2 regions of the Bradyrhizobium sp. CW1 genome follow, and region 2 is predicted to be linked to the other one. Evidence: predicted binding sites of a transcription regulator. Region 2 holds the regulator's gene; the other holds the start of a gene.
The links. Region 2 encodes PhoB, which activates phosphate uptake and scavenging genes when phosphate is short. Its sites were predicted from a motif close to TGTCATNNANCTGTCAT; they were not measured.
Positions count from the first base shown of each region.

Region 1: phnC (phosphonate ABC transporter ATP-binding protein) is a predicted target of PhoB. The motif match lies at 4,993-5,009, and genes of this name have one in related genera.

Region 1 is NZ_CP064684.1:657,576-665,012, reverse strand. It holds gene phnG (phosphonate C-P lyase system protein PhnG) at 1-242, opposite strand, end outside; gene phnF (phosphonate metabolism transcriptional regulator PhnF) at 361-1,092, shown strand; gene phnE (phosphonate ABC transporter, permease protein PhnE) at 1,257-2,105, opposite strand; gene phnE (phosphonate ABC transporter, permease protein PhnE) at 2,102-2,986, opposite strand; gene phnD (phosphonate ABC transporter substrate-binding protein) at 3,063-3,998, opposite strand; gene phnC (phosphonate ABC transporter ATP-binding protein) at 4,062-4,871, opposite strand; gene IVB54_RS03035 (acetyltransferase) at 5,055-5,714, shown strand; gene IVB54_RS03030 (alpha-D-ribose 1-methylphosphonate 5-triphosphate diphosphatase) at 5,711-6,904, shown strand; gene IVB54_RS03025 (DUF1045 domain-containing protein) at 6,923-7,437, shown strand, end outside.
Region 2 is NZ_CP064684.1:7,794,954-7,802,390, reverse strand. It holds gene IVB54_RS37345 (ATP-binding protein) at 1-149, shown strand, start outside; gene pstS (phosphate ABC transporter substrate-binding protein PstS) at 293-1,306, shown strand; gene pstC (phosphate ABC transporter permease subunit PstC) at 1,405-2,394, shown strand; gene pstA (phosphate ABC transporter permease PstA) at 2,399-3,244, shown strand; gene pstB (phosphate ABC transporter ATP-binding protein PstB) at 3,241-4,062, shown strand; gene phoU (phosphate signaling complex protein PhoU) at 4,073-4,789, shown strand; gene phoB (phosphate regulon transcriptional regulator PhoB) at 4,812-5,519, shown strand; gene IVB54_RS37310 (GcrA family cell cycle regulator) at 5,758-6,270, opposite strand; gene IVB54_RS37305 (aspartate aminotransferase family protein) at 6,726-7,437, shown strand, end outside.

The sequences.
Region 1 (7,437 bases), 1.1 Mb from region 2:
CTCGCAAGCCGCACCGCGGCGCGCGACACCGTGGCTTCACCGAGGTTGAACGGCGCACCATCGCCGCCGACCCGGCCGCGCAGCATGACGAGGCCGTTTTCCGGCGCGCGCAGATCCTGATGCGCCGGCAAAGCGAGAGCGTGGAGGCGAGCGGCGATCTCGCCCGCCTCCGCGTGCGCCAGCACGGACATTGCGGCCTTGCGCTGGGCTTGCTGATTATTGTGCTGGGTCACCGCATCCACCGACTTCTCTGCAGAACTTGCCGAATCCAAGTTGTCTATGATACTAGACAACTTGATACGGGAGCGCCATGACTGTTTCGTGACAAAGGCGTGATTTCTGGAGTAGCTTCCCGGCCACATGAGCATGCAGGACACAGCCTCCTCCGGCGTCGCGTTGTGGCGCCTCGTTGCCGACGGCATCGAGCGCGGCATCGCCGACGGCCGCTTTGCGGCGGGCGACAAGCTGCCGGGCGAGGTGGAGATCGCCGAAACCTATCGCGTCAACCGCCACACCGTGCGACGCGCGCTGGCCGCGCTTGCCGAGCGCGGCATCGTGCGGGCAGAACGCGGCAGCGGAACCTATGTCGAGGCGCAGAAGCTCGCTTATCCACTGCGCTCGCGGACCCGTTTCTCCGAGATCGTCGGCGCGGACGGCCGCGAACCGCATGGCCGGCTGATCGAGGCGTCCGCTGACGTTGCGACCCGCGAACTCGCGCGGGAGCTTGGCCTCAAGACCGGCGCACCGCTGGTCCGGATCGAGGCGATGCGCCTCGCCGACCGCACGCCGATCTGTGTCTCCACGACGTGGCTATCGGCACAGCTATTCCCCGCTGCGGGCGACGTCTTTGCCGCGACCCGCTCGATGACGAAATTGCTCGAGCATTACGGCGTCCGGGACTATCGCCGCGGCGCGACCCGGATCACCGCCGGTATCGTCGACGCAACCGACGCCGCACGGCTCGATCTGGCGCTGGGACGGCCGATCCTGGTGGTCGACGCCACCGATCACGATCTCGACGGCAAGCCGCTGGTCACCAAGCATTCGCGCTTTGCGGCGGAGCGGGTGGAATTTCTGGTGGAGAACGGGTGAACTGGCTGCCCTCTGCCCCTCTCCCCTTGCGGGAGAGGGTGGCTCGCCGCGCTAGCGGCGAGACGGGTGAGGGGTTGCCTCCGCGCACTGATCTGAATTGAGGATGCAGACCCCTCATCCGGCGCTTCGCGCCACCTTCTCCCACAAGGGGAGAAGGAAGAAGGTTACGCCACCGCCCGCCGCCCGATAATCGCAAAACGCAATTTGCCCGAAACGAAATCGATCGCGGCGACTGCGACCAGGATCATCAGGATCAGGAACGACACCTTCTGCCATTCCAGCACGCGGATCTGCTCGGCGAGCTGGAGGCCGATGCCGCCGGCGCCGACGATGCCGATGATGGTGGCCGAGCGCGTATTCGACTCGATGAAATAGAGCACCTGCCCGGCAATCACGGGCAGGACCTGCGGCAGCAGGCCGAAGCGAATCTCGTGCAGCGCGCTACCGCCGGAGGCGCGGATGCCCTCGACCTGCTTCTGGTCGGCGCCCTCGATCGCCTCCGAGAACAGTTTTCCAAACGCGCCGAAATCCGACACGGCAATAGCGAGCACGCCGGCAAACGGGCCGAGCCCGACCACGTTGATCCACACCAGCGCCCAGATCAGCGTGTCGACTCCGCGGATTGAATCCAGGAAGCGCCGCACCGGAAACCGCAAAATCCTCGACGGCACCACATTGCGCGCGGCAAGAAGACTGACCGGCAGCGCGAAGACCGCGGCCAGCGTCGTGCCGAGCAGCGCAATCGACAGCGTCTCGCCCAGCGCCTTCAGATAGACCGGCAGCGACGAGCCGGGATCCGGCGGGATCATCATCAGGCTGATCCAACCGAGCTGGCTGAGCCCCGCGAACAACCGCGACGGCGAGAAGTCGAGATCGATGAGGCCATAAATCAGAACCGCGAGCGCCGCGACGATCATCGCCGGCATCGGGAGCCGCGCCGAAGCCGGCCGGTCGAACACATCAGGGTAGCGCGCGCGAAGCGCTGATGTGTCAATGTCCTGCGGCCCCGTCACGTCCGCGCCTCCTTGCCGAACAGGCGGCCGCGCAGCCAGCCGGTGCTGATGTCGATAATGAAAACCGTGACGATGATGGTGAGCAGGATGGCGCTGACGTCCGAGTAGTAGAACTTGCGGATGGCGACGACGAGCTCCTGGCCGATGCCGCCGGCACCGACGAAGCCCATCACGGAGGCCTCGCGGACGTTGATCTCGAAACGCAGCAGCGCGTAGCTGGCATAGCCCGCCGTGACCTGCGGCAGGATGGCGAAGCGCATGCAGGACAGCCAGCTCGCGCCGGTCGAGCGGACGCCTTCGACCGGTTTCATGTCGGCGTTCTCGACGATCTCCGAGAACAGCTTTCCAAGCGCGCCGGTGGAGTGAATCGCGATCGCCAGCACGCCCGCCATCGGCCCCAGCCCGAAGGCGATCACGAAGATCAGGGCAAACACGATGCCGGGGACCGTGCGGGCGAATTCGAGCAGGCGCCGCACGACGAAGCGCAACCACGGCGCGGGCGAGGTGTTTTCAGCCGCAAAGAAGTTCAGGCAAAACGCAAAAGTCGCGCCGATCAGCGTGCCGACATAGGAGATCAGCAAAGTCTCGCCCAGCATCCTCAGCCATTTGCGCCAGCCCCACAGCCACTCGCCGACATCGGTCCAGACCCGCTGGCCGGTGTCGAGTGTGAGGATGCGGTCGAAATAGCTGATGAAGTTGCCAAAGTGGGCGAACAGCGTGCGCAGATTCACTTCAGCGCCGATCGCGGCCAGACACAGTGCTGCGGCGAAGATCACGGCTCCAGACAGGATTCGGAGCCGCTTGCGCGCCACCGCCTGGCGATAGGCGGCGTTGAGCACGGCGAGCTGTTGCTCGGGGAGGATCGAAACCGCGACGGTCATCTTGGCCAGGAAAATGGTCAATCAAAGAGAAAGAGCCGGGTCCATCGACCCGGCTCCAGTGGCATCGTCCCGAAACTCAGGACGCCTTCTTCTTACGCAGCGCATCGACGAACTTGATCAGCTCGATCGTGCCATCCCAATCCTTGGTGGTCGCGGGATGAAAACCCTTCTTCTGGCCGTCCTGGAGGCGATGGAACGCAGCCTTGTCCTTGGCCGGCGCGTCGAAGAACGCCTTGGCGATGGCGGCCTTGGCCTCTTCCGGCAGGTCAGAATTGTAGGCATAGGGGCCGTTGATGATCGGCGCCGACTTGTGGATGATGCGGAAATCATCCTTCTTCATCGCCGAGCCATCGGCATTCTTCAGCATGCCCTTGGTCAGCATCTGCGCTAATGTCGAGTCGTTGTCGCTGGTCCACTGGTTGGCCGCGACGTCGACCGTGCCCTGCGCCAGCGCCAGGATCGCGTTCTCGTGGCTTCCGGTGAAGACGACCTTGCTGAAATAGGTGTCGGCGTCCGCGATGCCCATCTTGTCGAGCTCGAAGCGCGGCACGTTGTTGCCGGAGGTCGAGTTCGGGTCGACCAGGCCGAGGTTCTTGCCCTTGAGCTGGTCGATGCTCTTGTAGGCGCTGCTCGCCTTGACGAAGAACACCGAGTAATAACCGGTGGAGCCGTCGGAGTTGATGTCGTTGGCGAAGGCGTCGGTCTTGACGCCGGTCAGGCGGGCGCGGGCGAACGAGGCCGAGCCGTAGCTCGCGATGTGAATGTTGCCGGCACGCTGGCCTTCGATTACGGCAGCGTAGTCGTTGGCGATGCGCAGCGTGACTTTCACGCCCAATTCCCTGGAGAGATAGCTCATGAACGGCGCCCAGCGCTCGGTCACGCCCGAGGCGTTTTCCGCCGGAATGACCGCGAAGGTCAGCTCGGGATATTTGGCTTTCCAGTCTTCGGCGGAGGCCGAAGTCGTCAACGCGAGCGCGGCGGCGCCGGCGAGAATCAATCTGCGAGTAATCATGATAGCCTCTTCATTGGTTGAGGTCGGTTGACGCAAAATTGGTAAGTCCTGATGCGGCGCAGCTCAGGCGGCGGCCGCCGTTCCAAGCGCCGGAATGCCCTGTCGCACCGGTGCAGGCGTGCCGCCCATGACTTCGGCGGCTTCGAGATCGTAGAGCTCGCGCGCCACGTGGTCGGTCAACTCGGCCGGCGCGCCGTCGAACACCACGCGGCCCTGCGCCATGCCAATCAGGCGGTCGCAATAGCTGCGCGCCAGGCCGAGCGAATGCAGATTGCAGAGCACCGTGATGCCGAAGTGCTTGTTGATGCGCAGCAGCGCATCCATGACGATCTTGGTGTTGCGCGGATCGAGCGAGGCGATCGGCTCGTCGGCGAGGATGATGTCGGGCTGCTGCACCAGCGCGCGGGCAATCGCGACGCGCTGCTGCTGGCCGCCGGAGAGCTGATCGGCGCGCTGGGCCGCGAGCGGGGCAATGTCGAACTGTTCGAGCGCGGACATCGCCAGCGCCCTGTCCTGCTCGGGCCAGGTCTGCGACAGCGAGCGCCAGGCCGGCATCGTCGCAAGCCGTCCCATCAGGACGTTGGTGAGCACATCGAGCCGGCCCACCAGATTGAACTGCTGAAAGATCATCGCCGAGCGCGCCCGCCACTGCCGCAGCTCCTTGCCGCGCAGCGCCGTGACGTCGAGGCCATCGAACAGGATGCGGCCCTGTGCAGGGGTCGCGAGACGGTTGATGGTGCGCAGCAGGGTCGACTTGCCGGCGCCGGAGCGTCCGATCACGCCGACGAAGCCGCCGGGAGAGACTTGAAACGAGGCGTCGTCCACCGCGGCTTTCACGCCGAAGCGACACGTCAGACCTTCAACCACCAGCATGCAGGGCTCCAGAGTAGCTGGGACCCACCGCTAACGCCGGCGCTTGACACTTGTGTGACACGGACGTTGCGGTGCGGCGATCCTACACACCTCATCTCCTGTTCATCCCCTGTCATGGCGTCGTCATGACATTGTCATCAAGCCGCTCGAAGAGAAACGCCCGCCCTCTCGTTCGGATTCAACATGGCCGCCAAAGCTCTTTCGGTCCAGCCGACTGTCGATCCCTCCGCGAAGCTGCACGACGCCAGGCTTGGGGCCTACACCGAGGTCGGCGCGCGCACGATGCTGCACGAGGTGACGATGGGGGATTACTCCTATGTCGTGAACGACGCCCAGATCACCTACACCACCATCGGAAAATTCTGCTCGATCGCGGCGATGACACGGATCAATCCGGGCAATCACCCGATGCAACGCGCCACGCAGGCGCACTTCACCTATCGTTCGAGCGCCTATTTCGAAGGCGAGAGCGACGACACGGAATTCTTCGACTGGCGGCGCCAGCATCACGTCCATATCGGCCATGACGTCTGGATCGGCCATGGCGCGATCGTTCTGCCGGGCCGCAACATCGGCACCGGCGCGGTGATCGCGGCCGGCGCCATCGTCACCAAGGACGTTCCGGCCTACACCATCGTCGCCGGCAATCCGGCGCGCATCGTGCGCCGGCGGTTCTCGGAAGAGGTTGCGGGGCGGCTTGCGAGGCTCGCTTGGTGGGACTGGGATCACGACAAGTTGCGTGAAGCCCTGCCCAATTTCCGCAAGCTCGGGATTGAGGATTTCCTCACGGCATACGAAGCAGGGGCACCCTCTTCTGCCAGCAAACGAAGCGCGGTCGCGTGACAGACATATTCCTCGAGGGCGGGCGGGCCCTGATCGGCTCCGAGTTCGCCGAAACGTCGCTTCTCGTGTCCGGAACGGACATCGCAGAGATCAATGCCTCGCGCAGCCGGGCGCGGCTGGCGATCAAGGCGCGCGATCTGCTGGTCCTGCCGGGCATCGTCGATCTGCATGGCGATGCCTTCGAGCGACAGATGATGCCGCGCGCCGGGGTCGATTTCCCGATCGACGTCGCGCTCGCCGACAGCGACCGCCAGGCGATCAGCAACGGCATCACCACGGTTTTTCACGCCACGACCTGTTCGTGGGAGCCGGGCCTGCGCAGCGCCGGCAATGCGCGCAGCCTGATGGAGGCGATCGAACGGCAGCGCCCGCAATTCGCCGCCGACACCCGCTTTCACCTGCGCCACGAGACCTACAATCTCGACGCCGAAACCGAGATCAGCCAATGGCTCACTGAGGGCCGCGTCGACCTGTTCGCCTTCAACGACCACATGGACGGCACGGTTGGGGACATGGCCAAGCCGCGCAAGCGCAATCGCATGGTGGAGCGCACCGGCCTGTCGAGCGAGGAATTCGACCGGCTGGTCGGACACATAATGTCCCGCGCCGCGGATGTGCCGGCTTCCGTGTCACGGCTGGCCGCGACGGCCCGCGCCGCCGACGTGCGGATGCTCTCGCACGATGATGCGACGCCGGCGATGCGCGAAGGCTTTCGCGCCATGGGCGTGGCGATTGCGGAGTTTCCGATCAACGAGGAGACAGCGCGGGCGGCAGCAAGCCACGGTGACGCCATCGTCTACGGCGCGCCGAACGTCGTGCGCGGAGGCAGCCACACGGGCTGGACCAGGGCATCCGACATGATCGCCAAAGGGCTCTGCTCGGTTCTGGCCTCGGACTACTACTATCCCGCGCAGCTGCTCGCTGCGTTCCGGCTCGCCGCCGATGGCGTGCTGCCGCTGACCGAGGCCTGGAATCTGGTCTCCGCCGCGCCCGCGCGCGCGACCGGTCTTGCAGATCGCGGCGTGCTCGCGGAAGGCCGGCGCGCGGACATTCTGCTGGTCGACGACAGCATGCCGCTGCGGCCGCGGCTGATCGCCGTGATATCAGGCGGCAAGCTCGTGCATCTCACCGAGGCGACGCGGTTGCTTGGCATGCCAGCTACCCCGCGCCAAGCTGTCGCCGCGGCATAAACCCGCTATGCTCGGACGATGACGAGTTTCCCCCGCTACGCGATCTATTTTGCCGCAGGCAGCGACAGCGCGCTCACCCGCTTCGGCGCGGAGTTGCTCGGCTACGATGCCTATACCGGCAACGAGCTGCCGTTTCCCGCCGACGCATCGCGTCTCGCGCCGGACTGGCGTGATGTCACCGCCGATCCCCGCAAATACGGCTTTCACGCCACGCTGAAGGCGCCGATGGCGCTGGCGTCCGACAGGCGCGAGGTCGAGCTTGTTGCGGCCTGCGCGACATTCGCCGGCAGGGCACGCGCAATTCCGGTGATCCGCCCGGTCGTCGATTCCATCAGCGGCTTCATCGCCGTCATTCCCGGGGAGCCGGTCGGCGAACTCCAGCAGCTCGCCGCCGATTGCGCGCGCGACTTCGACTCCTTCCGCGCGCCGCTGAGCGCGGAAGACCGTGCGCGGCGCAAGCCGGAGAAGCTGAGCGAACGGCAGCGCCACTATCTCGACCGCTGGGGCTATCCTTACGTGATGGAGGAATTCCG
Region 2 (7,437 bases):
GCTCGCAGGGCGGCACCGGCCTGGGATTGTCGCTGGTGAAACATATTCTTAACCGTCATCGCGGCCGGCTTTTGATCGAAAGCGTGCCCAAACAGGGCGCCACTTTCACCGCCTGTTTTCCCCAGGGCAAGCCTGCGGCTCTGAGCTAAATTCCAGCGATTTCAGCTGCTTAACACTGTCATCCGACTGTCACCAAACCTTCGTAAAAGCTCAGCTGTCCGCTCCTAAAGGGGCGGCACGGGGAGCGCGATCGGGCGCGGATGGCGCTTCGCTCCCCTGTATGGAGACCAGCATGAATTTCCTCAAAACACTCGTCGCTGCTGGCATTGTCGCCGCATCGACGACGGCGGCCTTTGCTGCCGACATCACCGGAGCCGGCGCGACGTTCCCGTTCCCGATCTATTCCAAATGGGCCGACGCCTACAAGAAGGAGACCGGCAACGGTCTGAACTACCAGTCGATCGGCTCCGGCGGCGGCATTAAGCAGATCCAGGCCAAGACCGTGACCTTCGGCGCCAGCGATGCGCCGCTCAAGGCCGAGCAGCTCGAGAAGGACGGCCTCGTCCAGTGGCCGATGGTGATGGGTGCCATCGTGCCCGTCGTCAACATCGAGGGCGTGAAGCCCGGTGAACTGGTGTTCGACGGCGAGACGCTGGCCAGCATCTATCTCGGCAAGATCACCAAATGGGACGACGCCGCGATCAAGAAGCTCAACCCGAACGTGAAGCTGCCCTCGGAGGCCATCACCGTGGTCCGCCGTTCGGACGGTTCGGGCACCACCTTCAACTTCACCAACTACCTCGCCAAGGCCAGCGCGGATTGGAAGAGCAAGGTCGGTGAGGGTACCGCGGTCGAGTGGCCGGTCGGCGTCGGCGCCAAGGGCAATGAAGGCGTGTCCGGCAACATCAGCCAGACCAAGAACTCGATTGGCTATGTCGAGTACGCCTATGCCAAGCAGAACAAGCTGACCTACACCGGTCTCATCAACAAGGCCGGCAAGCCTGTGCAGCCCACCGTCGAAGCCTTCCAGGCGGCCGCCTCCAACGCCGACTGGGCCAAGGCTCCCGGCTACTACGTCATCCTGACCGACCAGCCCGGCGAGAAATCCTGGCCGATCACGGCGGCGACCTTCATCCTCATGCACAAGGACGCCACCGACAAGGCGGCCTCGCAGGAAGCCATCAAGTTCTTCCGCTGGGCCTTCAAGAGCGGCGGCAAGGCGGCTGAAGAGCTCGACTACATCCCGATGCCGGATCCGGTCGTTCAGCTGATCGAGAAGACCTGGGCTGCCGACATCAAGAGCTAGGTTCGCGACGCTCGTGCCCCGGATGCGCTGCGCTGCATCCGGGGCACGGACCAACAAAAAACGTATACTATTTGGTACAGGGGATCGGCGTGGCAGAGATGGCCGTTCAGAGCGATGTAATCGACGACGCCGGACCGTATGACCGCGCCAAGGCCTTGAGCGCGTTCAAGCTCGGCGACGTTACCTTCTACTGGATTACGCGGCTCTCCGCGATCTCGGTGCTTCTGATCCTCGGCGGCATCATCATTTCGCTGATCGTCGGCGCTTTCCCGGCGATGAAAGAATACGGCGTCTCCTTCCTGTGGACGCAGCGCTGGGCGCCCTCCGCAGATCCGCCGGTGCTCGGCGCGCTCGGGCCGATGTACGGCACGCTCGTCACCTCCTTCATCGCGATGCTGATCGCCATTCCCGTGGGTCTCGGCATTGCGATCTTCCTCACCGAGCTCTGCCCGCAATGGCTGCGCCGCCCGATCGGCATGGCAATCGAGCTGCTCGCCGGTATTCCCTCGATCATCTACGGCATGTGGGGCTTCTTCGTGTTGGGTCCGTTCCTGGCCAACACGTTCCAGCCCTTCATGATCAAGATCTTCGACGGCGTTCCCGTGCTGGGCGCGATCTTCGCAGGTCCCCCGTCCTATCTCAGCCTGTTCAATGCCGCGCTGATCCTTGCCATCATGGTGCTGCCCTTCATCACCTCGATCTCGGTCGACGTGTTCAAGACGGTGCCTCCGGTCCTGAAGGAAGCCGCCTACGGCGTCGGCTGCACCACATGGGAAGTCGTCCGCAGCGTGGTGATCCCCTACACCCGGGTCGGCGTCATCGGCGGCATCATGCTGGCGCTGGGCCGCGCGCTCGGCGAGACCATGGCGGTGACCTTCATCATCGGCAACTCGTTCCGGATCTCGTCATCGATCTTTGCGCCGGGCACCACGATCTCGGCGGCGATCGCATCCGAGTTCGCCGAGAGCGACGGCCTGCACCAATCCGGCCTGATCCTGCTCGGCCTCCTGCTGTTCGTTCTGACCTTCTTCGTGCTCGCAGCGGCGCGGCTGATGCTGATGCGGCTGGAAAAGAAGGCGGGGAATTAGCGCCATGAATCCGATCTATTCACGCCGACGCCGCAAGGACATCGTCGTCCGCGGGCTCTGCATCGCCGCAACCGCCTTCGGCGTCACCTGGCTCGCGCTGATCCTGATCACGCTGCTCTACAACGGGCTGGCGGGACTCAATGTCCAGCTGTTCACCGAGAACACGCCGCCACCGGGATCGAACGAGGGCGGTCTGCTCAACGCCATCGTCGGCTCGCTGATCATGACCGTGATCGGCGTCGGCATCGGCGCGCCGCTCGGTATGTTCGCCGGCACCTATCTCGCCGAATACGGCCGCAATGACCGGCTGACCTCGGTGATCCGCTTCATCAACGACATCCTGCTCTCGGCGCCCTCGATCATCATCGGCCTGTTCATCTACGGCGCCGTGGTGGTGCCGATGCGCGGCTTCTCGGCGATCGCAGGCTCGCTCGCCCTCGCGGTCATCGTGATCCCGGTGGTGCTGCGCACGACCGAGGACATGCTGCTGCTGGTGCCGAACGCGTTGCGCGAGGCGGCCTCGGCGCTCGGCCTGCCGCGTTCGCTGGTGATCAAGCGGATCGCTTATCGTGCTGCCCGATCGGGTCTCATCACCGGCGTGCTGCTCGCGACCGCTCGCGTCGCCGGTGAAACCGCGCCGCTGCTGTTCACCGCGCTATCGAACCAGTTCTTCAGCCTCGGCCTGAACAAGACGATGGCGAACCTGCCTGTGACCATCAACAACTTCGTGCAGAGCCCCTATGCCTATTGGAAGCAGTTGGCCTGGAGCGGGGCGCTGCTCATCACCCTGACCGTTCTTGCCCTTAATATTTTCGCGCGCATCCTTGGCGCCGAGAGGACCGCAAAATGAGTGATCTTTCCGTGTCGATGAGCGCGTCCGGTGGACTGCCGCACGCGGCGGTGCTGCCCGAGGCGCCCCCCAAGGTGACCGTGCGTAACCTGGACTTCTATTACGGCGAGCACCATGCGCTGAAGAACATCAACCTGACGCTCGGCGCCAACCGCGTTACGGCGTTCATCGGTCCGTCGGGCTGCGGCAAGTCGACCCTGCTGCGCATCTTCAACCGGATGTACGACCTCTATCCCGGCCAGCGCGCCACCGGTCAGCTCATGCTCGATCAGACCAACATTCTCGACCCCAGGCTGGACCTCAATTTGCTGCGCGCCCGCGTCGGCATGGTGTTCCAGAAGCCGACGCCGTTCCCGATGACGATCTACGAGAACATCGCGTTCGGCATCCGTCTCTATGAGAAGATCTCGAAGTCCGAGATGGACGGCCGCGTCGAGAAGGCGCTGCGCGGCGGCGCGCTGTGGAACGAGGTCAAGGACAAGCTCAACGCCTCCGGCCTGTCGCTCTCCGGCGGCCAGCAGCAGCGCCTCTGCATCGCCCGCACCGTCGCGGTGCGGCCCGAGGTGATCCTGTTCGACGAACCCTGTTCGGCGCTCGACCCGATCTCGACCGCCAAGGTCGAGGAGCTGATCCAGGAGCTGTCCGAGGATTACACGATCGCTATCGTCACCCACAACATGCAACAGGCGGCGCGCGTCTCCGACAAGACCGCCTTCATGTATCTCGGCGAGCTGATAGAGTTCGACGACACCAGCAAGATCTTCACGTCGCCGTCAGATCGGCGCACGCAGGATTACATCACCGGCCGGTTCGGCTAGGAGACGCGACATGGGTTCTGAACATACCGCAAAGGCTTTCGACACCGACCTCCAGGAACTCACTCGCCTGGTCGCCGAGATGGGCGGCATCGCCGAGCGCATGATCGTCGAGTCCGTCGACGCGCTGATCCGCCGCGACGTCCCGCTCGGCCAGCGCGTCGTCGCCATCGACACCGAGCTCGACGCGCTGCAGAAGCGCATCGAGGAGCGTGCGGTGCTCACCATCGCCCGCCGCCAGCCGATGGCGGTCGATCTGCGCGAGATCGTCGGCGCCATGCGCGTCGCGACCGATCTCGAGCGCATCGGCGACCTCGCCAAGAACATGGGCAAGCGCGTCGCGGCGCTGGAGACGGACTTCCATCCGCTCAAGCTGTTCCGCGGCCTCGAGCACATGACCGACCTCGTGCAGCAGCAGGTCAAGTCGGTGCTGGACGCCTATGCCGCGCATGATTTGCCGGCGGCGATGGCGGTGTGGAAGGGCGACGAGGAAGTCGACGCCATCTGCACCTCGCTGTTCCGCGAACTCCTCACCTACATGATGGAGGATCCGCGCAATATCTCGTTCTGCATCCATCTGATGTTCTGCGCCAAGAACATCGAGCGGATCGGCGACCACGCCACCAATATCGCCGAGACCGTGTTCTACATGATCGAGGGCCAGGCGATCACCGACAAGCGGCCGAAGGGCGACATGACGACCTTTGCCAACACGGTACCGAACACCTGAAGACTTAAGGAGCGACGACCCGATGGGCGCACGCATTATGGTGGTTGAGGACGAGGAAGCCCTGACCGAGCTTCTCCGCTACAACCTCGAAGGCGACGGCTATGACGTCGAGACGGTGATGCGCGGCGACGACGCCGACACCCGCCTCAAGGAGCACATCCCCGATCTGATCGTGCTCGACTGGATGCTGCCGGGCCTGTCAGGCATCGAATTGTGCCGGCGGCTTCGCACCCGTCCCGAGACCAAGCAGCTCCCGATCATCATGCTCACCGCGCGCGGCGAGGAGAGCGAGCGGGTGCGGGGTCTTGCGACCGGCGCCGACGATTACATCGTCAAGCCGTTCTCGGTGCCGGAGCTGCTGGCGCGCGTGAAAGGCCTGCTGCGGCGCGCGAGCCCGGAGCGCCTCGCCACCGTCCTTGCTTTTGGCGACATCGAGCTCGACCGTGACAAGCGCCGCGTGGCGCGCTCGGGCCGGCCGATCGATCTCGGTCCGACCGAATATCGCCTGCTGGAGTTCTTCCTGGAGCATCCGGGACGGGTGTTCTCGCGCGAGCAGCTGCTCGACAGCGTCTGGGGCCGCGACATCTATATCGACGAGCGCACCGTCGACGTGCATATCGGCCGCCTGCGCAAGCTGCTCAATCTCGGCCGCGAGCAGGACCCGATCCGCACCGTCCGCGGCGCCGGCTACGCGCTGGATGATCGCTTCGCGAAGGCGGAGCAGGTGTAGGGTTGCAGGCTTGTTTGTTGGCGAGCTGTCCCTGCATTCTCAGCCGTCGTCCCGGACAAGCGAGCGAAGCGAGCGCTGATCCGGGACCCATAACCACCGAACGTGGTTTGGCGAAGACTCGGAGTGACCCCTTCCGCACGATTATTGCGTGCTCGGAGTATGGGTCCCGGCCCCCCGTGCGCAATTGCGCACTAGGCCGGGACGACACTGAAATTGTTGAACTGTCTTCGCGTGACGACTAACGGGGACCCGGCTTTACCGGTGCGCGGCGCCGATCCGACGCGGGCTGGTACGCAACGCGCGAGTGCTGGGCGCAATAGGGCAGTCCGGACAGCGCCCTTCCACCGCAGAAGAAGAAGTCCGGGCTCGAGGGATCGCCGACCGGCCAGTGGCAGGTCGCCTCGTTCAATTCCAGCAGCGACAGCCGCTGGCTCATCGGCACCACGTTGTCGTAGGTGACCGGATCCGGCTCAGCCTCGACCTCGAAGGCCTGCGCCAGCGCGGTGTTGCCGCGCGAGATCGGGCGGCTCACCCGCATCATGTGCTGCGCGGGGCGCGCCTTGCGCGGCCGCGGCGCTGCCGATGATGGGCTCTTGGCGCGGCCCGAAAGGCCGAGCCTGTGCACTTTGCCGATCACGGCATTGCGGGTCACATTGCCGAGCTCCGCCGCGATCTGGCTGGCCGAAAGTCCGGCCTCCCAGAGCTTTTTCAGCTGCTCGACGCGATCATCGGACCAGGTCAAAACCGTCATTGCACCCTTTCCCTCGCTGCGCGCCAGCCATCCTGGGGCCTCGCAGCGAATGCCTAAGCCTTCAAAAACCCGTGCCGCCAGAATCCCTTAAGGCTCGCCGGGCGCGTCTTGAACGCCCGAACGTTTACGCCGGTACATAAGGACTTAAAGATCAGAACCACTGCACGAGATGTCGTATCTGACAATCCAAACGCTACAATATGGCGTGACTCCCGCGCAAGAGTCCGCCGACTCGCTTCCACATGTTCCGTGGCCAAATCCCTCTAAATCGGCACCGCAAGACTACGGATTCAGCGTTTCGCGAGGCTTTCCGGGCGGCATTGACACCCGTTTCACCAGGCCTAAGATAGTCGCACGTGCCGCCCTCAAGAGGCGGCACGTTTCGTTTTCCGGGCCGGTCGATGGTGCGTTGCGCAATGCACGCTCACTCCGTCCGCAACATTCAAGTGACCATCATGACTAACAGCGCAGCGCCGCATTTGCTCCCCGTTTTCGCCAGGTCCGACCTTGGTTTCGAGCGTGGCGAAGGCTGCTGGCTGATCGCGACCAATGGCGAGCGCTATCTCGATTTCACCTCCGGGGTGGCGGTGAATGCGCTCGGCCATGCCCATCCGGCGCTGGTCGCGGCGTTGCAGGAGCAGGCCACCAAGCTCTGGCACATGTCGAATCTGTTCCAGAGCCCGGACGGCGAAAAGCTCGCCGCGCGCCTGTGCAATGAAAGTTTCGCGGATTTCGTGTTCTTCTGCAATTCCGGCGCCGAAGCGCTGGAATGCGTGATCAAGGTCGTGCGCCGTTATCACGCCGCAAAGGGTCATCCCGACCGCTATCGCATGATCACCTTCGAAGGCGCCTTCCATGGCCGCACGCTGGCGACGCTGGCCGCAACGGGATCGGCAAAATATCTCGAAGGTTTCGGCCCTCCGATGGAGGGCTTCGACCAGGTTGCGCATGGCGATCTCGATGCCGTGAAAAAGGCAATCGGTCCGCAGACCGCCGGCATCCTGATCGAGCCGATCCAGGGCGAGGGCGGTGTGCGTTCGGCAACGCCCGCCTTCCTGAGGGCGTTGCGCCAGCTCTGCGACGAGAAGGGTCTGTTGCTCGCCTTCGACGAGGTGCAGACCGGCATGGGCCGCACCGGCGATCTGTTCGCGTACCGCCGCCTTGGCG